DNA from 3 places in the Sporanaerobacter acetigenes DSM 13106 genome. Region 1 is predicted to be linked to each of the others. Evidence: a T-box and tRNA genes for the amino acid it is inferred to sense, from the RefSeq annotation. Region 1 holds a T-box; the other regions hold tRNA genes.
What was found. A T-box is a leader RNA that pairs with one kind of tRNA and senses whether it is charged. The one in region 1 lies ahead of glyQ (glycine--tRNA ligase subunit alpha), so its partner is inferred to be a tRNA-Gly.

Region 1 (6,613 bases):
CCTTACCTCATATGTTAGATTTAATCCAACCCTATGGTCATCATGTTCTAAATAATCCACTACCCTCAAACTTTGCTCATTGTGCCTAAATCCTCCGGGATGAAGCTCATTTAGTACTTTTTCTCCTGTGTGGCCAAATGGTGTATGCCCTAAATCATGTCCTAGTGCTATAGCTTCAGTTAAATCTTCGTTTAATCTAAGGGCTCTAGATATTGTTCTGGAAATTTGAGCTACTTCCAATGTATGAGTAAGCCTTGTTCTGTAATGATCGCCTCCAGGAGATATAAATACTTGCGTCTTGTGTTTTAACCTTCTAAAGGCTTTTGAATGTATAATTCTATCTCTATCTCGTTGAAAATCTGTTCTAATTTCACATTTGTCTTCTAAAGTCATTCTCCCCTTTGTTTCTGAACTCAAAGTAGCATATTGAGAAAGAATTGTTCTTTCAATTTCTTCAGTTTTAAATCGTATATTCATATTATATATACTCCTTTTACATAAATGCTTAAAAGTATTCTTGCTATTATATATACAACAAAACTATTTATAATCCTTTATTTTTGTAATATTTTTATGATTACTTTAAAAGGAAAATAGAAGTGTTGTATATACAACACTTCTATTTTCCATAATCATCTCCAAAATTGTGTTTCATTATTTCCAATATTATCCCTGCTGTTTCTTCTACCGCCTTATTGGAAACATCTATGACTTTACATTGCAACTTCTCCATTATCTTTTTCGAATATTCAAGTTCTTCTTCTATCCTCGAAATACTTGCATAATTGGCATTATTGCTAAGTCCAAGAGCTTTTAATCTTTCTTGTCTTATTTCATTGAGTTTTTGGGAATTTGCAATCAACCCAAAAACTCTTTTCGTATCCTTTTCAAAAAGTTCTGCTGGTGCAGGCACTTCAGGTACCAGTGGCACATTAGCTACTTTAAAATTTTTATGCGCTAGATACATACTAAGTGGCGTTTTAGAAGTCCTAGATACACCAACTAAAACTATATCTGCCTTTTTTATACCTCTTGTGTCTTTTCCATCATCATATTTAACTGCAAATTCAACCGCCTCAACTTTTTTAAAATATTGTTCATCTAATTTTCTTATAAGACCTGATTCTCTTTTTGGCTCAAATCCAACTACAGTTTCTATAGCATCTAATATGGGGCTCATCAAATCTACAGCTGGTATGTTATATTCTTTTGATTTTTCCACAATGAATTTTTTTAGCCTCTCTATAACAATAGTAAAAACTATAATGCTTCTTTCTTCTTTAGCTTCTTCAAGTATTTCTATTATTTGTTCTTCTTCAGTCACATATGGAAATCTTCTGACTTCATATTTTTCTGTATTGAATTGACTCACAGCAGCTTTTGCAACCTGTTCACCTGTTTCTCCAATGGAATCTGACAAAATATAAACTACTACATTTCCATCCATAAATTTACCCCCTTAATCATTCTTCCCAAGCTCTACAAACAATCGGGTAATAGTAGTTTTGGAAATTTTTCCTATGATTCTGTATTCACTTTTCCCATCTTTTATTTCAACTTCTTCTACTACTGGAATACTATCTACTTCATGATCTATAATTTTCATAGCTGCATCTAATATAGTTTCTTCTGGTTTTGTAACAACAATATTTGGCATTCTTGTCATAATGACTCCTATAGGCGTTTTGTTTAAATCTAGTCCCCCTATAGCATTTTTTAAAAAATCCTTTCTTGAAACTACTCCTGTTAAAAAACCATTAGATGTAACAAATATTGAACTCACATCTTCTAAAAAAAGTGTAACTATAGAATCGTAAATACTTGATTCTTCGTCAACCACTATTGGAACAGATTTTACTTCAGATACTTTTATTTTTCTTATACTTTCAGAAACAAAGCTAAAAGCTGTCTTTCCAGTATAAAAATATCCTACTTTAGGCCTAGCATCTAAAATTCCAGACATAGTAAGTATGGCTAAATCTGGCCTCAATGTAGATCTTGTAAGCTTCAGTCTTTGGGCAATAGCTTCTCCAGTAATAGGTTCATTTTCTTTAACAATATCTATTATTTTTTCTTGTCTCTCACTTAATTGGATAAAAATCACCACCCCTCACATGATGGTTCATTTCAAATAAGCCCACAAATGTGGGCTTATATTTACTTGTTTACTATTTTTGATAAATCACAAATCATAAGCATGGTATCAGATATTTTTCTTACAAGTCCTAATCTATTGTGCTTTATTTTTTCATCCTCAACCATTACCATTACATTGTCAAAGAAACTATCAATAGGTTCTTTGAGAGAAATCATATAATCTAGTGCTCTATCATATTCTTTTTTGTTAAGAGAGGCTATTACTTTCTCTTCAACAATATTAAATGTCTCATAAAGTCTTATTTCTTCTTTCTCCACTAATAAATCTCTTTTAACTTCATTAGTTTCTGATTTATCAGCTAATGTCTTTACTCTATTGAAAGCCTGAAGTATATCATTTAATTCTTCTTTATTTAACCATGTATTTAACTTATCTGCTCTAAGTTTCATATCGAATACATCATCTATTCCTGTAGCTAATATAGCATCTACTATATCATATCTAAAGCCCATATCTATAAACATATTTTTTATCCTTCCATTGAAAAACTCCAATATGTCCCCTTTTACTTGATTGTAATCAAAAGCTAATCCATTTTCTTCTACATAAATATATAGTGCAAAATCTATTAGTTCTCCTAATGAAAGATTCAATTTTTTATCTAATATTATATTTATTATACCTAAAGCCTGCCTTCTTAGTCCATAAGGGTCTTGAGAACCCGTCGGCTGAATTCCTATGGCAAAACATCCGGCAATGGTATCTAACTTATCAGCAATGCTTAAAACAGCTCCTGCTGTAGTTGTTGGAAGTTCATCTCCAGCATATCTAGGAAGATATTGCTCATATATGGCTAAGCTTGTTATCTCATTTTCTCCTGATATCTTTGCATATTCCCTACCCATGACTCCTTGAAGTTCAGTAAATTCATCTACCATTTTAGTCACTAAATCGGCTTTTGATAAATATCCTGCTCTTTCAATATTTTTTGCTGTTTCTTCTCCTACCTCAAGATAATTGCCAATTTTAACTGCTAACTTTTGAATTCTAATAGTTTTGTCATAGAGAGTTCCCAATTTTTCTTGAAATACAATATCTTTTAAACTTTCTACACAATTTTCTAGAGGCTCTTTCTTATCTTCATTAAAGAAAAACTTTGCATCTTCTAACCTTGCACCTATTACTTTTTCATTTCCCTTTATAACCATATCTATATGATCTTCATTTCCATTTCTTACAGTTATAAAATATGGCAGCAATCTTTTTTTGTCATCTATCACCGGAAAATATCTCTGATGTTCTTTCATAGGAGTAATGACTACTTCTTTAGGTAGTTCCAAATATTCCTCTTTTATTCTACCTATAATTGGTGTTGGATATTCTACTATATTAGTTATTTCATCTAGTAGCCCTTCATCTTGCAATATATTCCCGCCTTTTTCTCTAGCTAGTTTCTCACAACCATATTTTATTTTTTCTTTTCTTGTATTTGCATCAACTATTACATAATTTTCTTTTAGTTTTGAAATATACTCATCTACATTTCCTATTTCTATATGACTACTACCTAAAAATCTGTGACCCCTAGTTATATTTGAAGCAACTATTCCTTCCAAATCAAATTCTACAACTTTATCATTCAACATTGATAATATCCATCTAATAGGCCTTGCAAAACGTAAATTTTTGCCTCCCCATTTCATAGATTTAGGAAAAGATATAGATTTTATCATATTAGCCATATTTTCTTTTAATATATCTTCTACGAGTTTTCCTTCTTTAACCTTATTTACATATACATATTCTTCTCCATTATGTTCTTGTAAAAATACATCATCCAAACTAGCTCCTTGGCCCCTCACAAAACCTTCTAAGGCTTTTGTTGGGTTTCCGTCTTTATCAAAAGCTATTTTTTTTGATGGTCCCTTAACTACTTCTTTTAGATCCTCTTGATTTTCTGCCAAACCGTCTATTAGAAGTACCAATCTTCTTGGTGTTGAATTCAACTTTATTTCTTGAAATTCAATTCTCTCATTTTTAAGTAATTTTGTAGTATAATTTTTCATCTGCTCTAAAGTGTTTTTTACAAACCTTGCAGGCATTTCTTCTACTCCAATTTCTAATAAGTATTTATTACTCATTAGACACACCTCCCTTATTTAAGAGGGGATACCCAAGTTCTTCTCTTTCCTCTAAATATCTTTGCGCTACAAGTTTAGCTAGATTTCTAACTCTACTTATATAATGAGTTCTCTCCGTGACAGAAATAGCACCTCTAGCATCTAATACATTGAACGCATGAGAACACTTAAGTACATAATCATAACTAGGAAGCACTAGACCTTCTTCAATAGCTCTTCTTGCTTCTTCTTCATACATATTGAATAATGTAATTAAACTTTCTATATTAGCTTTTTCAAAACTGTATACAGACTGTTCATATTCCGCTTGCTTGAATATTTCCCCATATTTAATTCTATCATTCCACTGAATATCAAATATATTGTCTACATCTTGAAGATACATTGCTATCCTCTCTAGACCATAAGTAAGTTCCGCTGATTCCAAATCGCAGTTTACACTACCTATTTGTTGAAAATATGTAAATTGAGTGATTTCCATTCCATCTAACCATACTTCCCAGCCTAGACCCCAAGCACCTAAAGTAGGAGCCTCCCAATTATCTTCAACAAATCTTATATCATGTTTTAAAGGTTCTATACCTATCGCTTTCAAACTTTCCAAGTAAAGATCTTGCACATCTTCTGGAGAAGGTTTTAAAATAACTTGTAGTTGATGATGTTGATAAACCCTGTTTGGATTTTCTCCATACCTTGCATCTGCAGGTCTCCTTGATGGTTCTACATATACTACCTTCCAGGGTTCTGGACCTAATGCCCTTAAAAAAGTATGTGGATTCATTGTCCCAGCACCTTTTTCTACATCATAAGGCTCTAGAATAATGCACCCCTTACTTCCCCAGTATTCAAGTAATTTCAGCATTAATTCCTGAAAATACATCTTTGTTACCTCCTTAATTTGTGGATTAAAAATATTTTGACATAAAAAAACCTTTACATCCCTATAGGGACGAAAGGTAACTTCCGCGGTTCCACCCTACTTAATACCTTTAAAAGGTATTCTCTCATAATATATGCTCAGAAGTGCCCTTCATCAATTCATTATACCAGGCTCTCACCATCCCTAGCTCGCTTATATAATATATATTGACTATTGTCTTCTTCATTGCATAGTTTCTTTAGTTTATCTATAATTAATAATCTAGCAAAAAAATTTAAGATTGTCAATACTATGCATTATTATCTTCTGAATCTGAAGATTGCTTACTGCCTGACATTTTCTTTTCTACAGCTTCATTAATATTTACAACTTCTCCATTTTCTTTTACTATTTCAAAGGTGCATTTTGAAAATAAAGCTGTGCTAAAACCTAATAGTGCAATTTGAGGAGATAATACTGTACCTATTGCCCCAGCAGTAACTGGTATATTCATGATTATTTCTCCATCTTTTCTTATAATTATCTTTGTCACATTACCTTTTTTTAAAGATTCCTTCAATTTTTCAAATATTTGCTCACCTGTATTTCCTAAATTTTGTGCAAAGGTTTTATCCTTGCTTTCAATATAGACAATAGCCTCAACTACATCTCCATCACAAGCTTCCAATGCTTCCTTTGCTTCTTTATAACTAGCATTAGTTCTTGCAACTACTTTATCAATATCATCTAAAGATATATCCATATTAGGCACCTCCATTCTTTTCAATTGATTTAATAAAATTTAATGAATTAAAATGATCTTTTTCTATGCATGTCAATATATATTGTACCAAAATATCCTGCAATTTAATCATGACATCTTTAGGCATCTTGATTTCATCTAAATTGTCAAGGGAAGTATATAAAAGAAGTTTTAAATATTTAAGCATAGCTCCATCCATATATCGGCTAGTCTTTTCTAAATTAGAACAATTTTCACATATAATCCCGCCTTGCTTTATACTAAATCTTAGCTTATCATTTATTACATCCTTTCCACACATAACACAATTATCTAAAAATGGTCTAAAGCCTAAAAATGATATATATTTTATTTCAAAACTAATTACAAATTTCAAAAAATCATCATCCATATTAGACAGTATACTCAAAGCTTTTATCAGAAGCTTAAAAAGTTTTTCATTTGGTTCTTCTTCGACAATAGAAGAATCAATAAGTTCTAAAAGATATGTACCGTATAGAAGTCTGTTCATATCTTCTCTTATGTCATAGAAAGAATCTAAAATATCACCTTGGCTTATGTGGTAAAAATTTTTGCCTTTATAAAAAGTATATTCACTATAAGAAAAAACTTGACTACTAGCAATAAAGGGGCTTCTTGGTCTCAATGCTCCTCTAGCAATAGCATGAATTTTCCCATATTTTAAAGAAAATATATTCAATATCTTATCTGTTTCTTCAAACTTTGTTTCTCTTAAAACTATTCCTTCAGAT
Region 2 (6,613 bases), on a different contig from region 1:
AATGGCAATGAAAAGATATTTTTTATCATGGCCAAAAATGAAACTGGATATACTATAGATTATGATACTTTCAAGAGAGTTATGGAAATAAATGTACCAAGAGAAAATGTAAACTTAACCAGTGGTACAATAAATGTGAATGATAATTTTGTAGACAGAATAGTTATAAGTGACAACTCTGGAAATAATAAAGTGGAAATTTATTTTAAAAAGAGCATAGAATATGCTGTACTTTCAAAAGAAGTAGATAGTGAAATAAAGATAAAGTTTTCAAGAGATACTCAAATTGAACCTAAAGAAAGGCTTATAGTTATAGACCCAGGTCATGGGGGGAAAGATTCGGGAGCAATTTCACAGAATGGCTATTATGAAAAAAATGTAACCATAAGTATTGCAAATAAATTAAACGAGAGATTGAGAGAATTGGGATATAATACTGAAATGACAAGATATGATGATACTTACTTAGGACTATATGAGAGAACAGATATTGCAAATAAGATAAATGCAGATATATTTGTGAGTATTCATTCTAATGCTCACAATGATAAAAGTATTTCAGGGTTGCAAACTTTATATCATCCTAGCAAAGAAGAAGGAGATGGAAGCAGCTACCAATTAGCAAAAATGATACATGAAGAAGTACTCAAATCTACAGGGCTTAAAGATAAAAGAATGGTGGAAAGGCCAAAATTAGCAGTACTTAGGACTTCTAATATGCCAGCTGCATTGATTGAAGTTGGATTTATAAGTAATTTAGAGGATGAAAAACTTATTACTGACAGTGCTTTTCAAGATAAGGTTGTAGATGGTATAATAAAAGGTATAGAAAGATATTTTGCTGAATACTAAACAAGCGGAGAATTCTCCGCTTGTTTAAATATATAAACTAATGGAGGTTGAAAAATGGGAACATTTTCAGGATATCTATTAATATTTTTTGCTAGAATTGCTGATGTATCCATGTCTACTTTTAGAACTTTGATGGTAGTACAGGGAAGGAGAGTTCAAGCTGCTATTATAGGTTTTTTTGAAATAATTATATATGTAATGGCTCTTGGAAAGGTTGTCAATGGATTAAGTGACCCGGGGAATTTACTTGCTTATGCATTGGGCTTTGCTTGTGGAAACTTTGTAGGGATAACTATAGAAGGAAAGATTGCACTGGGAAATTTATTTGCTCAAGTAATACTTAAAGGTACTCAAAATGAAGAACTTTTAAACAAATTGAGAGAAGAAGGATTTGGAATTACAGTAGTTGAAGGTTATGGAAAAGAAGGAACACGACAAATTTTAAATATTGCATTAAACAGGAAAGATTTAGATAGTTTGAAGAAAATAGTATATGAACATGATGAAGAAGCATTTATCACTGTAAATAGTACAAAACCTATTAGTGGTGGTTATTTTGTTCCAATAAAAAAGAAATAATCATAGTATCCTCTGCCGTCTAATATAATGTATTAGAAAAGCTAAGGAGGGTGGGGGAGATGGAAAATATAAAGAAAATTTTACTTATTGTACTTATTTTGGCTATTGGAATTAATATAAGTGCTTGCAATGGAAAAGGTGGATTTAAAGGACTTTTTTCAAAAGATGATGATATAGAAATAATCAGAAGTGACAGTGAAGAATACGATATGACAAAAGATGAAGGTTTAAGAGAAACCGTGCTTTATTTTAAAAATGCTGAAGGTTTTCTAGTTCCTGTGATGAAGAAAATTCCTTGGGAAGAGGGTATTGCAAAATTAGCTCTTAAAAACATGATTGATAGCCCTTCTTTGAGGGAAAGTTTAAATCAAACGGGACTTGTTCCCATAATACCTGCAGGTACTGAGATAAGGGGAATGACTATTGATGGAGAAACAGGAGTTTGTAAAGTTGATTTTTCAAAAGAAATTTTAAATTACGAATCAGAAAAAGATGAAGAAAATCTAATTAAAGGTGTAGTATATACTCTGACAGAATTTCCTGCTATAAAAGAAGTACAAATTTTGATAGAAGGAAATTCTGCACCTGTTTTTAAATATGGAATACAGGTAAATGGACCAATGAGGAGAGAAGATATAAATCTTGTGAAAAATTCAGAAGAATATAGGTCGAAAGTTGTGGTATACTTTAAGGGTAGTGGAAATGAAGAATTTGAGTATTTTATACCTGTGACTATTCCGACTCTTGCACCAATGCCAAATGTTTTTACAGCATTGGAAGAGCTGTTTAAAGGTCCTCCAGCTGAGGCAAGTCTTTATTCTAGTGTTCCGCAAGGAGTAACTTTAGAGGGCATAGAAATAAGGGATGGAATAGCTTATGTAGATTTATCTTTTAATTCTATAGATTCAATAAACGAAAAATATATATTTGATGAAATATCTAAGAGCATAGGACTTACACTAAGTGAATTTGAAAAGATAGAAAAAGTTGAATTGTTAGTTGAAGGTAAAACATTAGAAGAAGCAGGAATACAAGTTGATTACAATGAAACAATACCTGCTTTTGCAAATGAATATTAAGCTGCCAAATGGGGCAGCTTATTTTGTGAGTAAAATTTCATTATATGTGGAAAAAAGACTGTTTTTTTGCTATCATAAATAATGAACATTAAATATAGGAGATGTTTTGATGGATAGAATAGACAAAAGACAACATGATCAATTGAGAGAAATAAATATAACTAGAAATTTTTTAAAGCACCCACAAGGGTCGGTTCTTATGGAGATGGGAGAAACCAAGGTTATATGTACTGCAATGATAGATGACAGGATTCCTCCTTTTCTAAAGGGTACAAATACAGGCTGGATAACAGCAGAATATTCTATGATACCAGGTTCAACTATTACAAGAAAGGTAAGAGATTCTTCTAGAGGAAAAGTAGAGGGAAGATCTCAAGAAATACAAAGACTTATAGGAAGGGCCTTGAGGAGTGTAGTGGATTTAAAAGTTATAGGAGAAAAAACCATTTGGATAGATTGTGATGTAATTCAAGCCGATGGTGGAACAAGAACTGCATCTATTACGGGTGCTTTTGTAGCACTTGTAGATGCGTTTTATACACTTTACAAGCAAAGTGAAATTCCATATATTCCAGTTAAAAATTTTATTTCTGCTGTAAGTGTAGGCATAGTTAAAGGAGTTCCAGTGCTAGACTTATGTTATGAAGAAGATTTTAGGGCAGATGTAGACATGAATATAGTCATGACAGATAATAATAGATTTGTTGAAATTCAAGGAACAGGAGAAGAAAATACTTTTTCAATGGAAGAATTGAATACTCTAATCTCATTGGCAACAAAAGGTAATAGAGAAATTATATCAATGCAAAAAAAGGCATTAGGAGAAATAGGAGAACTTGTAGGAAAAAAGTCTAACAATATGGAAGGGGAAAACCAAAATGAATAAGAATATAATTCTTTCCACTGGAAATATTCATAAAGTAGAAGAAATAAAGGATATCTTAAAAGAATTGCCTGTAAATATATGCTCTAAAAAAGATTTGGGTTTTGGAGACATTGATGTTGAAGAAGATGGAACTACATTAGAAGAAAATGCAATAAAAAAGGCAGTGGCTATTTCACAAAAAGTAGATGGAATAGTTATTGCTGATGATACAGGCCTATTTGTAGATGAACTAGGCGGAGAACCTGGGATTTATTCCTCAAGATATTCAGGAGAAAATGCTAGCTATGAAGAAAACAATAAAAAGCTTTTAAGAAAATTGGAAGGTATAGCCTTAGAAGAGCGTACTGCAACTTTCAAAACAGTTATTGCCATAGTCACAGAAGATAAACAAGTAAAAACTGTATATGGAGAGTGCAAAGGAAAGATAGGGTTTGAATTTAAAGGAGATAGTGGTTTTGGATACGATCCATTGTTTATAGTAGATGGGTATGACAAGACTTTTGCAGAACTGGGAGAAGAAGTAAAAAACAAAATAAGCCATAGAGCTAAGGCCTTGGAAGAATTAAAAAAAGAACTAAAGAATATTATAGGGGAGACTAATGGTGAAGATATTTGTAGTGAGTGATACTCATGGAAAGACAGATAAGTTTATACAATTTGCGAAGGCATTGGGAAAGCCAGATCTCATAATACATTTAGGCGATTATGTAGATGATTCTTTTGAAATAGAAAGACAAATGAATATAGATACTATAAGAGTAAAAGGAAATTGTGATTTTGGATGTAAAGGGGTCAATGAGGAGGAAATATTAAATATCAACGGAAAGAAAATATTTTTAACTCATGGCAATAAATACAATGTAAAATATGATTTATTTAGCCTTTCTTACAAAGCTAAAGAAGAAGGAGCAGATGTAGTTCTTTTTGGACATACCCACACTCCTACTATTGAAGAATATGGTGGGATACTCTTCATGAATCCTGGAAGTCCAACTATTCCAAGGGATATGTCTAAAAAAAGTTTTGGCATTTTAGAAATACAAGAAAGAATAATACCAAAAATAATAGAAATATGATTTTTATATATTGACAAGCTGTTTTTTATCTGCTATAATTTAAAATTGTTAGCGGAAAAGCTTGGGAGCAAAACATTTTGAGCAGTGCGGGTGTAGCTCAGTGGTATAAGCAGGGGACCAAAATCGTGCATTTCGATTTTGTGTACATTGCTTAGTGGTACAGTTGCTAAAAGGCACTGAATAAATACCTAGTAGCAAGCCTAAGATTTTGCGGGTGTAGCTCAGTGGTAGAGCACTGGCTTCCCAAGCCAGCAGCGAGGGTTCGATTCCCTTCACCCGCTCCAATATACGAGCACCTATAGCTCAGTTGGATAGAGCAACGGACTTCTAATCCGTGTGCCGGGGGTTCGAATCCTCCTAGGTGCACCAACACTAGACATGGTGGATATGGCCTAGTTGGTTAGGGCGCCAGATTGTGGCTCTGGAGGTCGTGGGTTCGAATCCCACTATCCACCCCATTTAAAAAACGTGACCCATTAGCTCAGGCGGTATAAGCAGAGAACCAAAATCGTGTGTTTCGATTTTGTGTGAATCGCTTAGTCCGAACCACTAATTGTCATCAAAGTAACAAAACAGATACTGCGATAAACTTAAAAAACATGACCCATTAGCTCAGGCGGTAGAGCACCTGACTTTTAATCAGGGTGTCCGGCGTTCGAGTCGCCGATGGGTCACCACTTGCGGGAGTGGCGGAATTGGCAGACGCGCTAGACTTAGGATCTAGTGTCATTGACGTGGGGGTTCAAGTCCTCTCTCCCGCACCAAATTTTCCATAGACAAACCAAAAAAGTTTGTTTATGGTTTTTTTATGTTCTAATAAACTAATAACGGTTTTACTGTTTTTCAGTAGAACCGTTATTAGTTTATTAATTATTGTTTTTTTTGGATAATGATGCTTTTACGGCACCACGAGGATCTTTTACAAGAAGAATTATAAGCCACACAATTAACCCTAGAGCTATTACGGAAAGACCAAGATAGAAATCATTAATCATATCTTCGATTGCAGGTCTAAAAAATTTTTCATGTAATTCGGCATATTCAAAAATTGAATCAACGAACCACATTAAGGAAGCACCCCAGTACATATAGCAAAGAACGTTGATTTTCATATCATCATTAGGTGCTTTTTTGTACCAAATAATTGTACAGATAATTGCCGCAAAAACAGTAGTAAGTAATGTCATATCAGAAATTCCCCCCTATGCAGCAGTAGATTTAGTTTTTAAAACTTTCTTAGTCATGGAATTTGTAACTAAAACAACTATTGCCCAGACTAATGTGACAAGAATGGCCATTGAAACACCAACTGTTCTCATTTCCGACAACATCTCAGCAGTATCTGCAGGATTGCTTGCTGCAGTCAAGAATGGGAACCATGGTACAACTTCACCATGCCAGATATGTTCATATGCCAAAAGGAAAGCGCCACCCCACAAAAGACGAGCTAACCACATTAGTTTAGTAGAAAAACTGATTTTTGTTTCAGGAGCGGTTGCTACACCATTGGTGTTGATATTAAGCTCTCCTTTGTTTTTTTCTTTGGATTTGTTCACCTGTGCAACTACAGTAACTATAGCAGCTTCAGCTGCAGGAACTAGAAAACAAGCCATACTAAATCCCCCTTTTAAAATAAATATTATAAATAATGACTATTCAGAGATTATAAAAGTAAAAAAAGGTATAAATTTTCTACAGAAAAATTTATACCTTCATGATATACTTAATGAATATTTTATTTTAATCTCTGAATAGGAAACTTTAGTTGTTCATCAACTAAATCAGCTTCATGCTGAATTTAAATTTATCTTAACATGAAATAATAAATTTGTCAACATATTCAAATATAGCACACATTTAACATGGAATTTCAATAAATATTTTTTGTTACCTAAGGTGTTGGATATTTGATATAATGAATATTAATATAGGAATTTTTGCTCGCTTTTTACGTTGCTAAATCAGGAGGAAAAATGTGGGATGAAAATAAAACTTTTTATATTTATTTCTTTATTGGTAATATTAGTTGCATATATTTATATACAAATTAGTTTTTTTAAAGTAAATCAGGTAGAACTAAATAGTGAAAAAATAAAAGATGATATAAAAATAGTGCAGATTTCAGATTTTCACAATAATAA
Region 3 (6,613 bases), on a different contig from region 1:
ATACTATGATTCCCTTACTTGATTTTAATGTATTATATATTTCATCCATTTCAAATTGTTTTTCAAATTCAATATTTGCAGATACACAGTGACCATATCTAACAGGTACTCTGACAGTAGTAGAAGTAATTTTGAGTTTCTCATCATGAAGTATCTTTTTAGTTTCTTCAATCATCTTTATTTCTTCTTTTGTATACCCATTGTCTGTAAATTCATCTATATGAGGTAGACAGTTAAAAGCTATAGGATGTGGATATTTTTGAGGTTCTAAAGATTCTAATCCGTTTTCTAAATCCGTTAGACCTCCTACTCCTGAACCGGAAACTGCTTGATAGGTTGAAAATATTATTCGCTTTATTTTAAAAGTTTCATGAAGTGGTTTTAGCGGTACTACACATTGGATTGTAGAACAGTTAGGATTAGAGATTATACCTTCGTTCCAATTTATATCTTCTGGATTGACTTCTGGAACAACTAAAGGTACATTTGAATCCATTCTCCAAGCGCTACTATTGTCAACTACAACAATACCTTTATTTTTAGCCATAGGAGCATATTTTTTGCTTATTTCACCTCCTGCAGAAAAAAGTAGTATATCTAATGGTCTATTAAAAGATTTTTCATTTAATTCTTCAACTTCATGTTCATTACCATTAAATATCAATTTTTGGCCTTTAGATTTTTCAGATGCAAAAAGATACAGATTGTCTACAGGAAAATTTCTTTCTTCCATTACTTTGAGAAATGTCCTACCTACCATACCTGTAGCTCCAACTATGCCAATATTAACTTTATTCAACACTTTCACCCCTTATTAGAATAATTATAGTAATATATATTATTATAGTATAAATAATTGTATACTACTAGAACAAACTGATTGATTTAAATATGAAAAAAATATACAATTATATAAAACAGTTAAGGAGGTAGAAATGGAAAAAAAGTATATGAATCCAAGTATTTTTGAAACAAACATTTTTTATCTGATTATTGGAGTTTCTCTTTTACTTTTAGGGAGTTTAGTTCAATCCAAGGAAATATATTCAGGTCTTATTATTACTGAATATTTAATCATTCTTGTTCCAACAATTACATATTTAAAAGCTAGGGGATATAGTCTCAAAAAAGTACTGAAATTAAATAGAATTTCAGCTAAAGAAGTAGCGTTGATATTTTTAATTGTCATATTTTCTTATCCTGTTGGAGTATTTTTGAATTATTTAATGATCCTTCTTTTGAGCAATTTTACAGAATTAAAACCAACTCCTATCCCTATACCCCAAAATACGGGAGAATACCTTTTAGGCCTTTTAGTTATTTCTTTGTCCCCGGGCATATGTGAGGAAGTACTTTTTAGAGGCATGGTTATGTCTTCATATGACAAATTGGGAAAGAAAAAGGCAATTATTATATCGGCAATTTTATTTGGAATGTTTCATTTTAATCTTCAAAATTTAGTAGGGCCTATATTTTTGGGAATAATTTTTGGGCTTATAGTATATAAAACTAATTCTTTATTCTCTACAATGATTGCCCACGGAGTAAATAATGCTATTGCTACAACTATTGCCTATTTAGCCATGAGCAATATGAATAATTTATCTATTGAAAGTCAAGATATAGGAATTTCTATAGGAAGTTTTGCTACAGTTTTAACTGTAATCATTGGATTTGTAATAGCTATGATTTCAGGTACTATAGCTTATACTTTGTACAAATCTTTACCTAATAATAATCATGAAGAAGATATTAGTTTTGAGGAATACGCTCCAAGAGTAGTACACTATTTGCCACTGTTTGCTGTTTTGGTCATATTTATAATTTATAATTATATATTTTTGTTTGTATACTAGAATAAAAGTAATCCCTCTTGCCATACTAAAATGCAGGAGGGATTTTAATGGCAAAAAATAAGAAAAAAGAAAAAATAGAAACACTGGAAGATAAGTTGAAATATGAAATTGCAGAGGAATTGGGACTTATGGATAAAATAAATGAAGTGGGATGGGGAGGACTTACAGCTAAAGAGTCGGGTAAAATAGGAGGAATAATAACTGTTAGAAAGAGAAAAATGAAAATTAAGGATGACTTGAAGAAATAGAATTAATATTATAGAATTGAAGTAGTTGCGGGGGGTGAATGACGTGGATATGGATTTGATAAAAAGAGCTAGTCATATGATAAGAAAGTCTTCAAAGACTTTTGTTTTAACAGGTGCTGGAATTTCTACGGAAAGTGGTATACCTGATTTTAGGAGTCCCAATACAGGGCTTTGGGAAAATATAGATCCAATGGAAGCCTTGTCTACTACAGTGTTATATAATTATCCAAAAAAGTTTTATAGTCAGGGATATAAAATTCTTCTAGATATGAAGGATGCAAAGCCCAATAGAGCACATTATGTCTTAGCTGAAATGGAAAGAATGGGATTTATTTCTGGGATTATAACGCAAAACATAGATAATTTACATCAAAAATCTGGTTCACAATATGTTTTGGAAGTTCATGGAAACACAAGAGAAGGCAGCTGCATAAATTGCGGAAAAAAAGTAGATTTAGATGTTTTAACTGAAAAAGTAAATAATAATGAAATTCCTCCTAGATGCGATAATTGTCATGGAATTTTAAGACCTGATGTGATTATGTTTGGAGATATGTTGCCAGAAGATTTTAATATTGCTTTAGAAGAAGTAGAAAATGGTGATTTGCTCATTGTCATTGGATCTAGTTTGGTTGTGGCTCCGGTAAATTATTTACCTCAAATGGCTAAAAAATTAATTATCATCAATTCAGACAGTACTGCTATGGATTTTTGTGCGGATTTGATTATAAATGAAAGTGCAAGTGCAGCTTTAGAGGCGATACTATATGAGTTAAAGGTGGAGTAAGATAAATGGACTACTATGAAAAATTTGCATTGTATTATGATGATTTAATGGATGATATAGATTATGAAAGTTGGTTTTTGTATATAGAAGATATATTTGATAAATTTAATTTAAAACCTAAAAACTTATTGGAAATGGCATGTGGAACAGGAAATTTGACATATTATTTGTGCAATAAAGGTTATAAGGTCACCTGCTTTGATCGTTCTTCGGACATGCTTTCAATTGCTTACAATAAATTGTCTTCTTTTAGAAATGTAACTATCTTAAATCAGAATATGGTTAATTTTAGAATAAATAAAAAATTTGATGCCGTTGTAAGTATTTGTGATAGTATCAACTATATTGTAGATGAGAAAGAACTATCAAAGTCCTTTAAAAATGTATATGAACATTTAGAAAATGATGGAATTTTTATTTTTGATATCAATTCATATTATAAATTAAGTACTGTTGTAGGGAACAATATATTTGCTGAGGATAGAGAAGCTATATATTATATTTGGCAAAATTATTTTAATGAAGATGATAAAATAGCTCATTTTTATTTAACCTTTTTTATAAGAGAAGAAGATGACAGATTTATTAGATTTGATGAAGAGCATATTGAAAGAGCTTATCAAACCGAAGAGATAAAAAATTTACTTAAGGATGCAGGATTTGAAGATATTTTTTGTTTTGAAGCCTTTTCTTTTAATGCTCCAGAAAGGGAAAGTGACAGGATAAATTTTGTTGCAAAAAAAAGCTTTAAAAGGTAGATTTTTGGGCTTTAAATACCTACGAATAATGGCTTGTTTTTTGGAGAATACTATTTGACAAGGGTATATAATTATGGTAGTATAAAGTAAAAGTAGGTGATACATATTCATCTATTAAATTAGTTGTATTGGAGGAATGTTTTAAAATGGTTAAAGGTACAGTAAAGTGGTTTAATGCAACAAAAGGTTATGGTTTTATTTCTACTGAAGATGGCGAGGATGTATTTGTACATTATTCAGCTATAACTCAAGATGGATTTAAAACTTTAGATGAAGGCCAACAAGTTGAATTTGAAATAGTTCAAGGAGAAAAAGGTCCTCAAGCTACAAACGTTACAAAACTATAAAAACAAATACTTTATTATAAATAGTTTTTAACAGTAGCAAATTAGCCCCTATTTTTAGGGGCTTTAAATATTTAAAGATAAATTAGGAGGTTAGTCAAATATGAAAGATTATGTTATAAGGGCTATTGACAAAAAAGGAACTATTCGTGTTTTTGTAGCTACTACTTCTAATTTAGTTGAAAAAGGTAGGAGAATTCACAACACTACTCCTACTGCTACTGCTGCTTTGGGAAGAACTTTAACAGCTTGTGTTATGATGGGTATAATGATGAAGGGCGAAAAAGATACTGTGTCAATTCAATTGCGTGGAGATGGACCTATCAGAACAATACTTGCTGTATCTAATTCAAAAGGTGAAGTAAAAGGTTATGTGGGAAATCCATTGGTAGATTTACCACTTAAGTCAAATGGAAAACTTGATGTAGGTGGAGCTGTAGGGAAAAATGGAAAAATTGTTGTTATAAAAGACATAGGTATGAAAGAACCATATATAGGACAATCGAATTTAGTTTCAGGAGAAATTGCAGAAGATTTAACTCATTATTTTGCATATTCAGAGCAACAACCTTCGGCAGTAAACTTAGGAGTTCTTGTGGATAAGGATTTATCTGTAAAAGCCTCTGGGGGTTATATAGTACAGCTATTGCCAGATACATCAGAAGAGGATATTGATAGATTAGAGAAAAACATACAAAATTCAGAAGCTATTTCATCTCTAATTGCTAGGGACTTGAAACCAGAAGATATACTTCAAAGTGTATTTGGAAATTTTGAAATGGAAGTTCTTGAAAAAAAAGAAATTGCTTTTAAATGTGATTGTTCTAGAGAAAAAGTAGAAAGTGCACTAATCAGTTTAGGAGAAGAAGAAATTAAAAGCATGATAGAAGAAGATGGGAAAGCTGAAGTTGTATGTCACTTTTGCGATAAGAAATATAATTTTTCAGAAGAAGATTTAAAATCTTTAATTTAAATCTTGACTTTACCGATATAATGAGTTATACTGATTATTGTCATTGCTGGCTAGACAGCTTAGTCCGCGTTGCTAGAGATATGATTGGTAGATAAAACTTCATATTGCTGCAATCTGAAAAGATTTGCCCAGATAGCTCAGTCGGTAGAGCAGGGGACTGAAAATCCCCGTGTCGGTGGTTCGATTCCGCCTCTGGGCACCACATATGCGGAAGTGGCTCAGTGGTATAAGCAGAGAGCCCAAATCTGTGATTTGGTGCGAATCGCTTAGTGGGAGCCGTCAAGAGTATAAGTAGTGTTAAAAGGTGTTGCTAAATTAATGAATATGCGGAAGTGGCTCAGTGGTAGAGCATCGCCTTGCCAAGGCGAGGGCCGCGGGTTCGAATCCCGTCTTCCGCTCCATATGGCGGCATAGCCAAGTGGTAAGGCAGAGGTCTGCAAAACCTTTATCCCCAGTTCAAATCTGGGTGCCGCCTCCAGAAAAAACCTTCTATATTAGGAGGTTTAATTTTTTATCTAAAAGGAGAACATGTATGTTTAGAAATAATCCTTTTATTCCTTACAAAAGTGCAAATTTAGCTATTGTCGATGGTAGAGCAGATGATACTATTATAAATAGATTAGAAAGTTATAATATAAAGGTGATAAAAACTATTAAGTGCAATGAAGTTCAAGAAGGTATATCCTATCATCCAGATATTATAATGCATCCTGTAGATTATAAAACTCTACTTATAGCACCGAATGTTTTTGAATATTATGAGGAATTATTATTTAATTCGGGTATAAAATTGATAAAAGGTGAGAGATGGTTGTCAAGAAACTACCCCGAGGATGTTGCATATAATGTAGGAAGAGTATATGGATATGCTATACATAATTTTAAATATACAGATGAAAAACTTATATATTATTTAAAAAAACAAGGACTAGAGTTAATAAATATAAAACAAGGCTATTCTAAATGTTCTATGGCTGTAGTTGATGAAAAAGCTATTATTACATCCGATTATCCAATATATGAAAAATGCATAAAATTAGGCATAGATGCATTGCTTATAAAATCAGGATACATAAAATTAGAAGGATTTGATTATGGGTTTATTGGAGGGACTTGTGGAAATTTATCTAAAAGAGATATTGCTTTATCTGGCAAATTAAATTCTCATCCTGATAGTAAAAAAATCTATAAATTCATTAAAAAAAATAAAAAAAATTTATTTTTTTTAAGTGATGATGAAATTATAGACTTAGGTACGATAATTAGCTTATATTGTTAATATTGTAACTATATAATAGAATAACTTCAGGTCAAAAACGTATACTACAAATACGAGAGAAAGGAGAATTTAAATGGAAATATTATCTATTGGAATTAAAGATAATAAAGAAAAGATAATAAGTACTATAGATGAATATGATTTTGAAGATAAAATTGAAATAGAAGAAGAAAAATTAGGAAATAGAGTTTTCATGAAAGTTTTCCCCAAAGATGAAAAGAAAACAAAAAACAACTCTGATTTCTACAATAATCTTTCTTTATTTATAACTGAAATAATTATTGAGTACTATTTAAGAGATATTATATTGAAAAGGGTATTTTTAAAATATAGTGATTTGAATAGAGATGAGAAAATAGCTATAGTAC

Region 2: it encodes a tRNA-Gly, which carries the amino acid that the T-box ahead of glyQ (glycine--tRNA ligase subunit alpha) is inferred to sense. The anticodon was not compared.
Region 3: it encodes a tRNA-Gly, which carries the amino acid that the T-box ahead of glyQ (glycine--tRNA ligase subunit alpha) is inferred to sense. The anticodon was not compared.

The regions. Positions count from the first base shown of each region.
Region 1 is NZ_FQXR01000003.1:249,042-255,654, forward strand. It holds gene BUA21_RS03535 (deoxyguanosinetriphosphate triphosphohydrolase) at 1-477, opposite strand, end outside; gene BUA21_RS03540 (pyruvate, water dikinase regulatory protein) at 620-1,447, opposite strand; gene BUA21_RS03545 (helix-turn-helix transcriptional regulator) at 1,460-2,107, opposite strand; gene glyS (glycine--tRNA ligase subunit beta) at 2,158-4,239, opposite strand; gene glyQ (glycine--tRNA ligase subunit alpha) at 4,232-5,119, opposite strand; T-box leader at 5,182-5,354, opposite strand; gene BUA21_RS03560 (DUF4342 domain-containing protein) at 5,409-5,861, opposite strand; gene recO (DNA repair protein RecO) at 5,863-6,613, opposite strand, start outside.
Region 2 is NZ_FQXR01000002.1:27,552-34,164, reverse strand. It holds gene BUA21_RS00230 (N-acetylmuramoyl-L-alanine amidase family protein) at 1-852, shown strand, start outside; gene BUA21_RS00225 (DUF2179 domain-containing protein) at 907-1,431, shown strand; gene BUA21_RS00220 (GerMN domain-containing protein) at 1,491-2,510, shown strand; gene rph (ribonuclease PH) at 2,620-3,396, shown strand; gene BUA21_RS00210 (XTP/dITP diphosphatase) at 3,389-4,021, shown strand; gene BUA21_RS00205 (metallophosphoesterase) at 3,996-4,472, shown strand; tRNA gene BUA21_RS00200 (tRNA-Gly) at 4,683-4,756, shown strand; tRNA gene BUA21_RS00195 (tRNA-Arg) at 4,765-4,841, shown strand; tRNA gene BUA21_RS00190 (tRNA-His) at 4,854-4,930, shown strand; tRNA gene BUA21_RS00185 (tRNA-Lys) at 5,074-5,149, shown strand; tRNA gene BUA21_RS00180 (tRNA-Leu) at 5,153-5,236, shown strand; gene BUA21_RS00175 (hypothetical protein) at 5,339-5,659, opposite strand; gene BUA21_RS00170 (hypothetical protein) at 5,675-6,085, opposite strand; gene BUA21_RS00165 (metallophosphoesterase) at 6,453-6,613, shown strand, end outside.
Region 3 is NZ_FQXR01000005.1:283,797-290,409, forward strand. It holds gene BUA21_RS06915 (aspartate-semialdehyde dehydrogenase) at 1-799, opposite strand, end outside; gene BUA21_RS06920 (type II CAAX endopeptidase family protein) at 936-1,856, shown strand; gene BUA21_RS06925 (small, acid-soluble spore protein, alpha/beta type) at 1,904-2,104, shown strand; gene BUA21_RS06930 (SIR2 family NAD-dependent protein deacylase) at 2,154-2,891, shown strand; gene BUA21_RS06935 (class I SAM-dependent DNA methyltransferase) at 2,897-3,649, shown strand; gene BUA21_RS06940 (cold-shock protein) at 3,796-3,996, shown strand; gene hslO (Hsp33 family molecular chaperone HslO) at 4,097-4,966, shown strand; tRNA gene BUA21_RS06950 (tRNA-Phe) at 5,093-5,168, shown strand; tRNA gene BUA21_RS06955 (tRNA-Gly) at 5,293-5,367, shown strand; tRNA gene BUA21_RS06960 (tRNA-Cys) at 5,371-5,444, shown strand; gene BUA21_RS06965 (DUF6873 family GME fold protein) at 5,499-6,245, shown strand; gene ytxC (putative sporulation protein YtxC) at 6,319-6,613, shown strand, end outside.